Pelorhabdus rhamnosifermentans: one gene and its partner. The protein of the gene in region 2 interacts with the protein of the main gene of each other region in a pairwise test. Links are inferred from orthologs where the notes say so. Each region holds a gene or a part of one and is shown on either strand. Other genes may lie near its edges.

The links.
Region 1: the proteins of def (region 2) and Ga0466249_RS14890 interact in binary tests that used the Escherichia coli proteins (3 or more experiments, as listed by UniProt). The link is inferred for Pelorhabdus rhamnosifermentans from one-to-one orthologs.

What each region holds. Positions count from the first base shown.
Region 1 is NZ_JAHGVE010000012.1:62,069-65,389, forward strand. Bases 157-3,046 are described here. They hold Ga0466249_RS14890 (aspartate-semialdehyde dehydrogenase), read right to left. Parts: upstream 2,173-3,046; coding sequence 1,141-2,172; downstream 157-1,140. Other genes in these bases: dapG (aspartate kinase), read right to left, coding at 157-1,128; dapB (4-hydroxy-tetrahydrodipicolinate reductase), read right to left, coding at 2,238-3,038. In the rest of the region: more of dapG, read right to left, coding at 1-156.
Region 2 is NZ_JAHGVE010000004.1:88,181-96,755, forward strand. What follows is about bases 2,705-5,542. They hold def (peptide deformylase), read left to right. Parts: upstream 2,705-3,805; coding sequence 3,806-4,279; downstream 4,280-5,542. Other genes in these bases: priA (primosomal protein N'), read left to right, coding at 2,705-3,719; fmt (methionyl-tRNA formyltransferase), read left to right, coding at 4,272-5,219; Ga0466249_RS06535 (DUF116 domain-containing protein), read left to right, coding at 5,232-5,542. Outside these bases: metK (methionine adenosyltransferase), read left to right, coding at 1-958; Ga0466249_RS06515 (hypothetical protein), read left to right, coding at 1,071-1,238; more of priA, read left to right, coding at 1,308-2,704; more of Ga0466249_RS06535, read left to right, coding at 5,543-6,008; 16S rRNA (cytosine(967)-C(5))-methyltransferase RsmB, read left to right, coding at 6,013-7,341; dual-specificity RNA methyltransferase RlmN, read left to right, coding at 7,364-8,416; Ga0466249_RS27095 (FHA domain-containing protein), read left to right, coding at 8,498-8,575. UniProt on the Escherichia coli protein: Removes the formyl group from the N-terminal Met of newly synthesized proteins. Requires at least a dipeptide for an efficient rate of reaction. N-terminal L-methionine is a prerequisite for activity but the enzyme has broad specificity at other positions.

The sequences.
Region 1 (3,321 bases), on a different replicon or contig from region 2:
AACAGTTTGTAGTATTTCCACATGACTACACGTTAAGGCATCAACAAAGCTTGCCATCACACCTGGTACTTCACGCATGCCACCGCCCACAACAGAAACCTTGGCACAGTCTGGCAATAGCGTCACAGGAAAACCTAATTTAACTAATTTTTCTTCAGCGAGAGATGCTACTTCCGCGTTCACAGTAAACATAATTTGACCTGGATGAACATTAATCAAATCCACACTAATATTATTATTAGCCATAGCATGAAACACTTGTGATGCCGTTTGATGCGAAGCAGTCGATTCTACTTGAAGCGCTATTTGCACGATTTTTTCCAAATAAGTCACACCTGTTGCAATACGATCTGTTACAAGCGATGCTTCGCTATCACTTGTAGCCGGACTGGTAATCAAGGTTCCCGGAGCATCGCTAAAGGTTGATTTCACTATAAGAGGAATATTTTTTTGCATCGCAATTTCTACGGCACGCGGATGAATGACTTTGGCACCTTGATGAGCCATCTGGCAAACCTCACTATAGCTAATACAGTCCAGAATACGTGCATCTTCTACAATACGAGGATCAGCCGTCATAATACCGTCCACATCTGTATAGATTTCTACTGCTTCTGCATTTAAAGCTGCTCCTAAAGCTGCTCCTGTTGTATCACTGCCACCCCGGCCAAGCGTGGTAAAATCACCATCCACTGTTACGCCTTGGAAACCGCAGACAACAGGAACACGGCCCGCTTGAAGCAAATGGAGAATTTTAGAAGAATCAATCTTAATGATTCGGGCATTTGTAAAGTGATTGTCCGTAATAATTCCTGCTTGACCGCCTGTAAGCATGGTTGCGGCTACACCAGCCCCTTGCAGCGTGGCTGCCATAACAGCAGCCGAAATAATTTCACCACAGCAAAGCAACGAGTCAATTTCCTTTTTTTCCGTCCGCTCATTCGTTTCCTTCAGTAATGAAAGAAGTGTATCTGTTGCATAGGGAGCCCCTTTTCGGCCCATAGCTGATACAACAACGACAGGTGTAAACCCCTCTTTTAGGGCTTGCTGGACTTTCTTGACAACTAATTGGCGCACTTCCTCCGTTGCAACAGAGGTACCACCAAATTTTTGGACAATTATCTGCATTGAACACACACCTCAGACTAATTGATGTTGAATCATATACTCAGCAATTTGCAGCGCGTTAAGTGCAGCACCTTTACGAATCTGATCACCTGTTACCCAAAGATTCAGACCATGTTGGACGGATCTATCAGGTCTTACGCGACCGACAAATACTTCATCCTTATTAGATGTAAAGAGCGGCATAGGATAAATTTGTTCAGCAGGATTATCTTCCACAATGACGCCGGGAAACTGAGCGAGTACTTCTTTGGCTTCTGCTGCTGAAAGAGGACCGGAGAGTTCAAGATTAATGGATTCAGAATGGCTGCGATACACTGGAACGCGAACTGTTGTTGCTGTTATCCCTATAGTATAGTCATTAAGAATCTTATGTGTTTCATGTACCATCTTCATTTCTTCCTTGGTATAATCATCCTCAACAAATACATCAATATGAGGCAATATATTAAAAGCAATCTGATAATGTTTTGGTAGTGATGCACTAGGCAAAATATTCGCTTCGACAGGGCGATTTTCTAGGACAGCTTTCGTTTGTTCTGTTAATTCGTTGATGCCTTCTTTTCCTGCGCCAGACACTGCCTGATAAGTCGAAACAACAATCCTTTTAATTTTCACTTTATCATAAATTGGTTTTAAGGCCATTAACATAATAATGGTGGAACAATTCGGATTAGCAATAATACCTTGATGTGCAGCGATAGCTTCAGGATTGACTTCTGGAACAATGAGCGGCACATTCGGGTCCATACGAAAAGCACTAGAATTATCAATAACAACAGCGCCAGCTTTTACAGCAGCTGGAGCAAAAGTTTTACTGGCTGATCCGCCGGCAAACAAAGCAATATCAATATCTTTAAAAGACTCTGTTGTGGCTTCTTCTACGGTATAAGTTTTTCCCATAAAGTCGATTTCTTTACCAGCCGAACGTTTCGATGCTAATAATTTTAAGTTCTCAAAAGGAAATTTACGTTCTTCAATTAATGTTAAGAACTCCTGTCCCACTGCGCCTGTTGCACCAAGAATAGCTACATTGGATTTTTTCATCATGTCACTCTCCACATCTCAAAATTTAATCATGCTTCTTATTTATGTTTATCAGTTCAATCGCATTAATCTAAAAGATTTTCCAGTCCACACATAAGGCCCTGGATAGAGGATGCCTTGCGACAAGCAAGCGTTACGCCAGGCATAAATGATTCCCTTGAAATGGAATCATGACGAATCGTCAAGGTTTGACCTAAGCCACCAAAAATCACTTCTTGGTTGGCTACATAACCAGGTAAACGCACACTATGTATAGGAATACCTGCAAAATTCCCACCCCGACTACCAGGTAGCTTTTCTTTTTCATCAGGATGACCTTGGCGCAGAGTACCACGTACTTCAGCAATCAATTCAGCTGTACGCAGCGCCGTTCCAGACGGAGCATCCAATTTTTGATCGTGATGAAGCTCAATAATTTCAACATGTGGTAAATATTTGGCCGCCTGAACGGACATTTGCATGAGCAAAATGGCCCCAATGGCAAAATTAGGCGCAATCAAAGCCCTTCCTTGTAATTTCTGACATAATTCTTTTACTTCTGCAACATCTTGCGTTGAAAGACCAGTTGTTCCTACGATAGGACATACGCCTTGCTGCAGAGCCAAGCGAATGTTTTTCATAACAGAACTGGGACTGGTAAAATCGACCATGACTTCAGCATGACTTGCTTTTATAACCTCAACGAGATCAGTACCAATTTTAATACCAACCGCAGCTTTTCCAATTACTGTACCCACATCTGTTCCTGCATTTTTTACATCCACGGCGCCTACTAATTCAAGTGCATCGTCATTAAGGACTGCCCTCATAACTTCTTGGCCCATGCGTCCACATGCACCACTTACCATAACCTTTACTTTATTCATAATTCACCTCCATAGAATAAAAAATCAGCCAGTTACATGCACCGGCTGATTATTTTTCGAAACACTATAAAGCAACAAAACAACAATCACAAGGAACTGTGTTTTTTGCCTCTGCTGAACATAGCGCTCCACCAAAACAATCATTGGTGACAGTCTCATACCTGTTCGGTATAAAACCAGTATGGCAAATTTGGTATTTACGCACACTTCGGCAATGAACCCTTTCCTTTCAGATCATAGATACCACTCTTCCTGAAAGTACTGATGTTCCCTGCACCTCTAT
Region 2 (8,575 bases):
TATTGGTTATACGCGGGCAAAATTTGGGTTTGACGGTGACACGTGCGGCGTGTTAATTTCCATTGATGAGCAATCAGCCGATATTGCGATGGGAGTTGATAAAGCCCTGGAAGCTAAAAAAGGTGAAATGGAGATCGATGCTATTGGGGCAGGAGACCAAGGCATGATGTTTGGTTATGCAACAAATGAAACAGATGATTTCATGCCTTTGCCGATTTCTTTGGCTCATAAACTTTCTCTTCAGTTATCATCGGTAAGAAAGTCAAATAAATTGCCTTATTTGCGTCCGGATGGTAAAACACAGGTTACTGTGGAATATGTTGATGGCAAGCCAAAACGGATTGATACCATTGTTATTTCGACTCAGCACGGACCTGAAGTGGACTTAAAAACGATTGAGGAAGATCTTGTTGCTCATGTGATTAAACCGATTGTTCCGAGTGAATTACTTGATAATGATACGAAATATTATATTAATCCAACAGGCCGTTTTGTTGTGGGGGGGCCTCAGGGGGATTGTGGGCTGACAGGCCGGAAAATTATTGTTGATACTTATGGCGGGATGGCTCGTCATGGCGGCGGTGCTTTTTCAGGCAAGGATCCAACGAAGGTAGACCGCAGTGGTGCTTATGCTGCTCGTTATGTGGCTAAAAATATTGTGGCAGGTGGTTTGGCTGATAAATGCGAAATTCAGCTTGCTTATGCCATTGGTGTTGCTCAGCCTGTTTCTATTTTAGTTGAAACATTTGATACAGGTAAAGTGGATGATGCTGTTATTGTAGCGCTTGTGAAGAAACATTTTGATTTGCGTCCAGCAGGAATTATTAAAATGCTTGATTTGCGCCGTCCTATTTATCGTCAGACAGCAGCTTATGGACATTTTGGTCGCAATGATCTAAATCTGCCTTGGGAGAAGACAGATAAAGCGGCTATTCTTCGGCAGGAAGCAGGTTTGTAAACTTTTTTTCGATAGAAAACTTCTTGTGCGGTCATACTAATAACACGTTTATGATTGATTTTGAAGTACGAAGAGTAGTAAAAATTGCTTATTGTTGACAGGAGATGATAACATGAAAGTTCGTTTTTCGTCACCACGAAATCACAAGATAAGGCGTTTTTTCAAACGATCTCCCATGGATACAGGTTATGATGATTGGTTGCCTGATGAACAAGATGCAAACTGCTTTTCAGACAAAACGGAGTTTTTAGCAGGGATCGATGATTTTTTGGCGAAATAAAAATAAGTAATTTATTTTAAGTAAGGAGGCTATTTTTAGTCTCCTTACTTTTTATTGAGTGGTGAAAGTATGACGAAGGTAGCCGAAGTATTTGTGAATATTACAGCAAAGTCACTTGACAAGGCTTTTACCTATTTAATTCCGGGACATCTCAAGGTGACAGTGGGGTGTCGTGTTGTTGTGCCCTTTGGACCTAGGCGGGTTGAGGGTTTTGTCTTGGATGTTAAGGATACGGTAGTAGAGCATGATTCGTTAAAATTCATTTTATCCTCTTTAGATGAAAGCCCTTGGTTTGATTCTGCCATGATTGCAACAGCTCATGCTATTGCTGATTATTATTTATGTTCCTTATCGGATGCTTTACGTCTCTTTATTCCGGGTAAAAGTGGTATTACATCCAAATCAGGCTATGTTTTGAATGAAAAGTTATCTGATTCAGAGAGATCTATGCTGCTAACTGAACTGGGTGATGAACAACAAAAGCTTTTTCAGCTTATTGCCAGCCAGAAATTTGTGACTCAAAAAGACTTGGAGCGACAGGGGATAGGCAAAGGGAATGCCATAAAGGGGCTTATTGATAAAGGATTAGTGTCTGTGAAAATTCTTACAGTCAAAAAGGCCTCAATTAAAACGGAAAAGGTAGTTACTCTTTGTTTAGACCTGGACAAACTTCAGGATGTTGACTTGTCTCATAAACCAGCGCAGCAAAAACTTCTCACGCTACTTAAAGCGCATAGCTATTCATGGAAAGAATTGAAACAGCAAGGTATTCAACTGGCTACAGCCAAAAAGCTTGTCCAAGCCGGACTGATTGAGATGCAGGAAATCCAAGTTTTACGGAATAGTTATCATAAGCCACAGCAAGATGCTGCGCCACCTTGTTATACAGTTGAGCAGCAAGCTGTTCTTGAAAAAATTATTCCGACAATTCAGGCTGGAAAGTTCAAAACCTTTTTACTGCATGGTGTGACAGGTAGCGGCAAAACAGAAGTCTATCTTGCCGCAGCGGCTGCAGCTCGTAAGCAAGGTAAACAAGTCATTGTCCTTGTCCCGGAAATTGCTCTCACTGGGCAAATTGTTCGGCGCTTTCAAGCAAGATTTGGTGATGATGTGGTTGTCATTCATAGCCGTTTAAGCTTAGGTGAACGATTTGATGGTTTTCAGCGAATGAAAGAAGAAAGTGCGGGGATTGTGATTGGTGCTCGCTCGGCGTTATTTGCGCCCGCTCATTATTTAGGACTGATTATTCTTGATGAAGAGCATGAGTTTACGTATAAACAAGAAGAAACACCTCGCTATCATGCCCGGACAGTCGCTGTCTTTCGCGCTTCCAAGACAGGCGCAACGGTTATTTTGGGGAGCGCGACTCCGTCCTTGGAAAGTTTTTATGAAGCCGAGCAGGGGCATTATCAATTGCTATCTTTAACGAAACGCATTGATGGCTCTGTTATGCCGCACGTGACTGTTGTGGATTTGGCAGCGAAGATGAAAGAAGGAAAGCGTTCTATCATTTCTGATGAGTTGGCTGAGTTACTTGTTCGTACAGTCAGCCACAAGCAGCAAGCCATCGTTTTGATTAATCGACGCGGTTATTCCACGTTTGTTTTGTGCCGGGAATGTGGTCATGTTATTCGCTGCCCCCATTGTGCCATTGCCTTGGTTTATCATGCTGTAGGAAAACAATTGAAATGTCATTATTGCCGCCAGACTTTTCCTTTGCCTGATGTTTGTCCAGCCTGTCAGAGTCGTTATATTAAATATTTTGGGACAGGAACTCAAAAGGTCGAAGAAGAACTTGTGAGGTTATTGCCTGAGGCTCAAATTGTGCGGATGGACCAGGATACGACAGCAAGAAAATTTGCGCATGATCAGATATTAACGGACTTTGCCAAGGGGAAACAGGATGTACTGCTTGGGACACAGATGGTTGCTAAGGGGCATGATATTCCCAATGTTACTGCAGTAGGGGTTATTTCAGCTGATACAGCGCTTAATTTGCCTGATTTTCGTTCAGCCGAACGAACCTTTGCCTTAATTACCCAAGCAGCCGGCCGGGCTGGACGGGGAACGAAGGCCGGGGAGGTTGTTGTGCAAACCTATAATCCTGAGCACTATGCAATTTCTTGTGCTGCCGGACATGATTATGAGGGCTTTTATCAAGAAGAAATCAAATTTCGTCGTGAACTGGATTATCCGCCTTTTTGCCATATTGTGAAGATGATTTGGCAGGGCATGCAAGAAGGGCCACTACGTAAAGAGGTGGATCAGGCTGTTTTGGCTTTCAAGAACGTTTTACCGGAAAACAGCGGGGAGATACTAGGTCCTGTCGCTGCCCCGGTGGCAAAGATCCAGGATGTCTACCGCGTTATCGTGCTTGTGAAGACACATCATTTAGGGAATGTTCGGAAAGCGATTAGACAACTTAATTTTCACCATCAAAGCAATGTAAGCGTGGATGTCGATCCTGTTAGCCTCATGTAATGGAGTCGACACTCCCATTAGATTTTTTATTTATTTTATGCTAAAATTGTGTAAAGATTTAACATTCGATCATAGGAGGTAGCGTAATGGCTATTCTAGAAATAAAAAAAGCCGGAGATAAGATATTAAAAGAGCAGGCAAAAGAAGTGGCTCGTGTTGATAAGCGTATGAAACAACTGCTAGATAATATGGCTGAAACCATGTATGATGCCGATGGTGTCGGACTGGCTGCGCCGCAAGTGGGGCAGTCGCTCAGACTAGTTGTCATTGATGTGGGCGAAGGCCTTGTGGAGCTGATTAATCCCCAAATTACCAGCGGCGAAGGGGAAGAAAAGGCTTTGGAAGGCTGTCTCAGCGTGCCTGGCGTTTATGGCGAAGTAAAACGTTATAGTAAGGTGACTGTAGAGGCTCTTAATCGTCAGGGCAAAAAAGTAAAATATACGGGTACAGAATTGCTTGGACGTGCTTTTCAACACGAAATTGATCATTTGGAAGGTATTTTATTTATTGATAAGGCCGAATCTATTGTTACAGCACAGAAAGGTGAGGCGCATGAATAGTAAGCCTTTAAAGGTTATTTTTATGGGTACGCCTGATTTTGCTGTGCCCTGTTTGGAACAACTTGCTAAAAGTCCTTTGACTGATGTTGTGGCTGTCGTGAGTCAGCCTGATCGTCCGAAAGGGCGAGGGCAGAAGCTCGTTTTTACGCCTGTAAAGGAATGTGCCGTCAAGTTTAATATTCCAGTATTGCAGCCGGAAAAAGTGAAAGATGCCGCAGTGATTGACAAGCTAGCGGATTTTCAGCCTGATTTAATTGTCGTTGTTGCCTTTGGACAATTGTTGTCGCCAACCTTATTGGCATTGCCGCGTTTGGGCTGTATCAATGTTCATGCGTCGCTACTTCCAAAGTATCGGGGTGCAGCGCCTATTCATTGGGCCATTATGAATGGGGAAACGGAGACAGGCGTGACAACCATGTATATGGATAAAGGGATGGATACAGGGGATATGATTTTAACAGCCAAAACGGCCATTACACCAAATATGGTAACAGGTGAACTTCATGATAAGCTCATGCATCAAGGAGCTGAACTGCTTATGATGACAGTGGAGAAGCTGATAAATGGCACGGCACCGTGCACCAAGCAGGATGCGGACCAGGCGACATATGCGCCGCTTCTTAAACGTTCTATTGAACGGATTGATTGGAGTAGAACTGCGCAGGATATTCATAATAAAGTACGTGGCTTAAATCCCTGGCCGGGTGCATTTTGTCAAACAGAGAATTTTAGACTAAAAGTCTGGAAAACTGAGGTACTAGATACGGACACGCTTGGCGAGGCAGGTATGCTGATTGCGTGCACCGAACGGGGTTTTGTTGTTCAAACAGGTTCCGGTTTGTTGGAAGTCATCGAGGTTCAGCCAGCAAGCAAACGAAAAATGACTGCCCAGGAATGTATCTGTGGTTACTGCATTCATCCTGGCGATTTGATGGGGTAGAGGTGTGAGTTTATGCTGGAAGTGGTGAGTCGACCACAAAAAAGACTGTTTTTAGTGTTGATCCTGGTCAGTTTGCTCATTGCTGGTTTTTTCAGTTACTGGCTATGGAAAATTAGCATACCTGGTTTAGCCGTGATTAGTAGTTATCTGCCTTGGATGATTGGCCTAGTGCTTGGCACTATTTTATTGATCATTATGGCGGGTGTGACAGGCATTGTTTTGGCTATTATGGGATTTCGCACGCCGCGCTTTTTTCAGGGGATTGCTTGGTCGGCTATTAATATGTTATTTCCCATGACAATTACGATCGGTAAACTATTTGATGTGGACAAGGAACGGATTGAACGCTCGTTTATTGAATTGAGTAATCATTTAATTCGGCAAAAACATATTATTGTCAAGCCGGAACAACTGCTTATTTTAACGCCTCACTGTATTCAACAGGAAAATTGTCCACATAAAGTTACGAAAACCATTACGAATTGTCGTCGTTGTGGTGCTTGTCAAGTAGGTGACTTAGCTGCTTTAGCGGAATATTATGGTGTCCATTTGGCCATTGTTACAGGCGGAACTTTGGCACGCAAGGTTGTGAAAACGATTCGTCCTCACGCTGTGCTTGCTATTGCCTGTGAACGGGATTTAACAAGCGGTATTCAAGATGTCTTTCCTTTACCTGTCATTGGTGTTTTAAATCAGCGACCTTGCGGTCCTTGTTGTAATACGCGTGTTGATATGACACTTGTCGAACAAACAGTGCAAAAATTTTTAGGCCAAAGCCGAGTGGAGTAATCAAATGAAAGCAAGAGAAATTGCCTTACACATTGTCAATGAAGTAGAAAATAATGGGGCTTACGCCAATATTGTTTTGGCAAAAAGTTTAACGGCCCATCAGTTAAGTGATCAAGATCGCCGTTTTGTAACAGAACTTGTGTATGGCACAGTAAGGTCCAAAGAAACGATTGATTATTTTCTAAAAAAATTTATTAGTCGAGGACTGGCTAGTTTGTCGCCTGTCATTTTAAATATTTTGCGCCTTGGGGTGTACCAACTCGTGTTTTTGACGAAAGTCCCCGTCTCTGCTGCTTGCAATCAGTCAGTAGAATTGGCTAAAAAATATGGCCATGCCGGCACGGTGAAATTTGTGAATGGTGTACTGCGCAATATGGCTCGTCACGAGGAAAAACTGACTTATCCGGATAAACAGCAGGACCCTGTGCGGTATCTGTCCCTTGTCTATTTTCATCCCGCGTGGATGGTAGAAAGGTGGCTGAAACGCTTTAGTTTTGATGAAACAGAGGCTTTATGCCAGGCCAATAATGAGATTTTACCACTGAGCCTCAGGACGAATACGCTTAAAATTGATCGGATAGCACTGTTAGAGAGATTAAGAGCCGAGGGAGTCATTTGCGAGGCAGCGCCGCTTGTTCCTGAGGGCATTCTTTGTTCAAAACATCCGTCATTAGGCAGTTTAGCTTCCCTCAAAGAGGGGCTGTTTCAGGTACAGGATTTGAGTTCGATGCTTGTGGCCCATGTACTTGATCCAAAACCAGGTGAATATATTATTGATGCTTGCAGCGCGCCAGGGGGAAAAAGCACTCATATGGCGGCGTTGATGAAAAATCGCGGGCGTATTTTAGCTATTGATCTTTATGAGCACAAACTCGCTTTGATTAAGCAAAATGCGCAGCGCTTAGGCATGGATATGATTGAAACGCGCGCTCTTGATGCGACAGATTTGGTAGCCGCTCATGTGGGGCAGGCTGACAGGGTCCTCGTTGATGCACCTTGTTCCGGTCTGGGGATTTTACGGCACAAGGCAGATGCCAGATGGCGCAAAAGTGAAGCTTTGCTGATGGAGCTTCCTCCTTTGCAGATAGCTATTTTAGAGAGTGCCGCCAAGTGTCTTAAAGGGAACGGCATCCTTGTTTATAGCACTTGTACGATTGAACCGGAAGAAAATGGTGATGTTGTACAGAAATTTTTAGCGGCTCATCCTGAATTTGTATTAGAAGAGACTGGTCGCTATCTTCCTTGCCCTGTACCTGGCTTTTTTGTCCAGTATTTACCACATAAGGATCATCAGGATGGCTTTTTTATTGCGCGTATGCGCCTGAAAGCTTAAGGACAGGGAGGAGGCTGAAATTTTGGGAGTTAATTTATTTGGTTTATCGGCTCAGGAAATCGCGGAGGTTATTGCGCCTTATGGGCTAAAGGCTTTTCGCGGGAAACAAATTGCTAAAGGAATGTATCAACGGTTTCTGGCTGACTTTCAGGATATGACGGATCTGAGTAAAGCAGATCGTGCTTTACTTAGTGAACATTTTTCAATTGATACGGTGACCGTGAAAGCGGAGCAACATTCGAAAGACGGAAAAACAAGCAAATATTTATTGGCCTTTGTTGGTGGTGATTGCGTAGAAACAGTACTCATGCGTCAACCTTATGGCAATAGTATCTGTATTTCTACCCAAGTAGGGTGTGCCATGGGATGTTTATTTTGTGCTTCGACTTTAAATGGACTTGTACGGAATTTAACAGTAGGCGAGATATTGGCGCAGGTAGTTTTTATGCAACAACAACTTGCAGTGGCGCAGCAAAAAGTCGATACGATTGTTGTCATGGGTTCAGGTGAGCCTTTGCACAACTATGATCATTTAGTTCAGTTTTTGAAACTTTGTCATGAAGACTATGTCTTTCATTTGGGATACCGTCATATTACGGTGTCTACAGCAGGCATTGTGCCGAAAATTTATGCTCTTGCCAAAGAGCAACTTCCTGTAACTCTATCAATTTCGCTTCATGCTCCGACTGATGAGCTTCGTTCACGCCTCATGCCTGTGAATAGGCGATTTTCTCTTGCGGATCTTTTGACAGCAGGTGATGCTTATGCAATGGAGACTGGACGACGTGTTACTTATGAATACATCCTCATTGCTGGAGTCAATGACGGCGAGGAACAAGCTCGTCTGCTGGCAAAACTTATGAAAGGCAAGCTGGCTAATGTCAATTTGATTCCGGTAAATCCTGTTGTTGAGCGTGGGCTAGCGCGGCCGAAGGCTGAGCAAATGGAACGATTTGCTAAAGTTTTAGAAGAACGTCATATTACGGTGACGGTGAGACGAGAAATGGGTGGTGACATTCAAGCCGCTTGTGGTCAGCTTCGCCATCAGATTTTAGCAGGAAAAGACGTTAAATGATCTTGAATTTTTTGACTATGCGATAAAATTCGCATATAATGATTTATAAGTTACAAAATTTCGCATATTGGAGTGTCTGTTGTGAAATTTGTGCGCAATTTAGAGAATCTTTTTGAGAAATATATAGAAGGCTATTGTAATGCGAAATTTTCTGGCGAT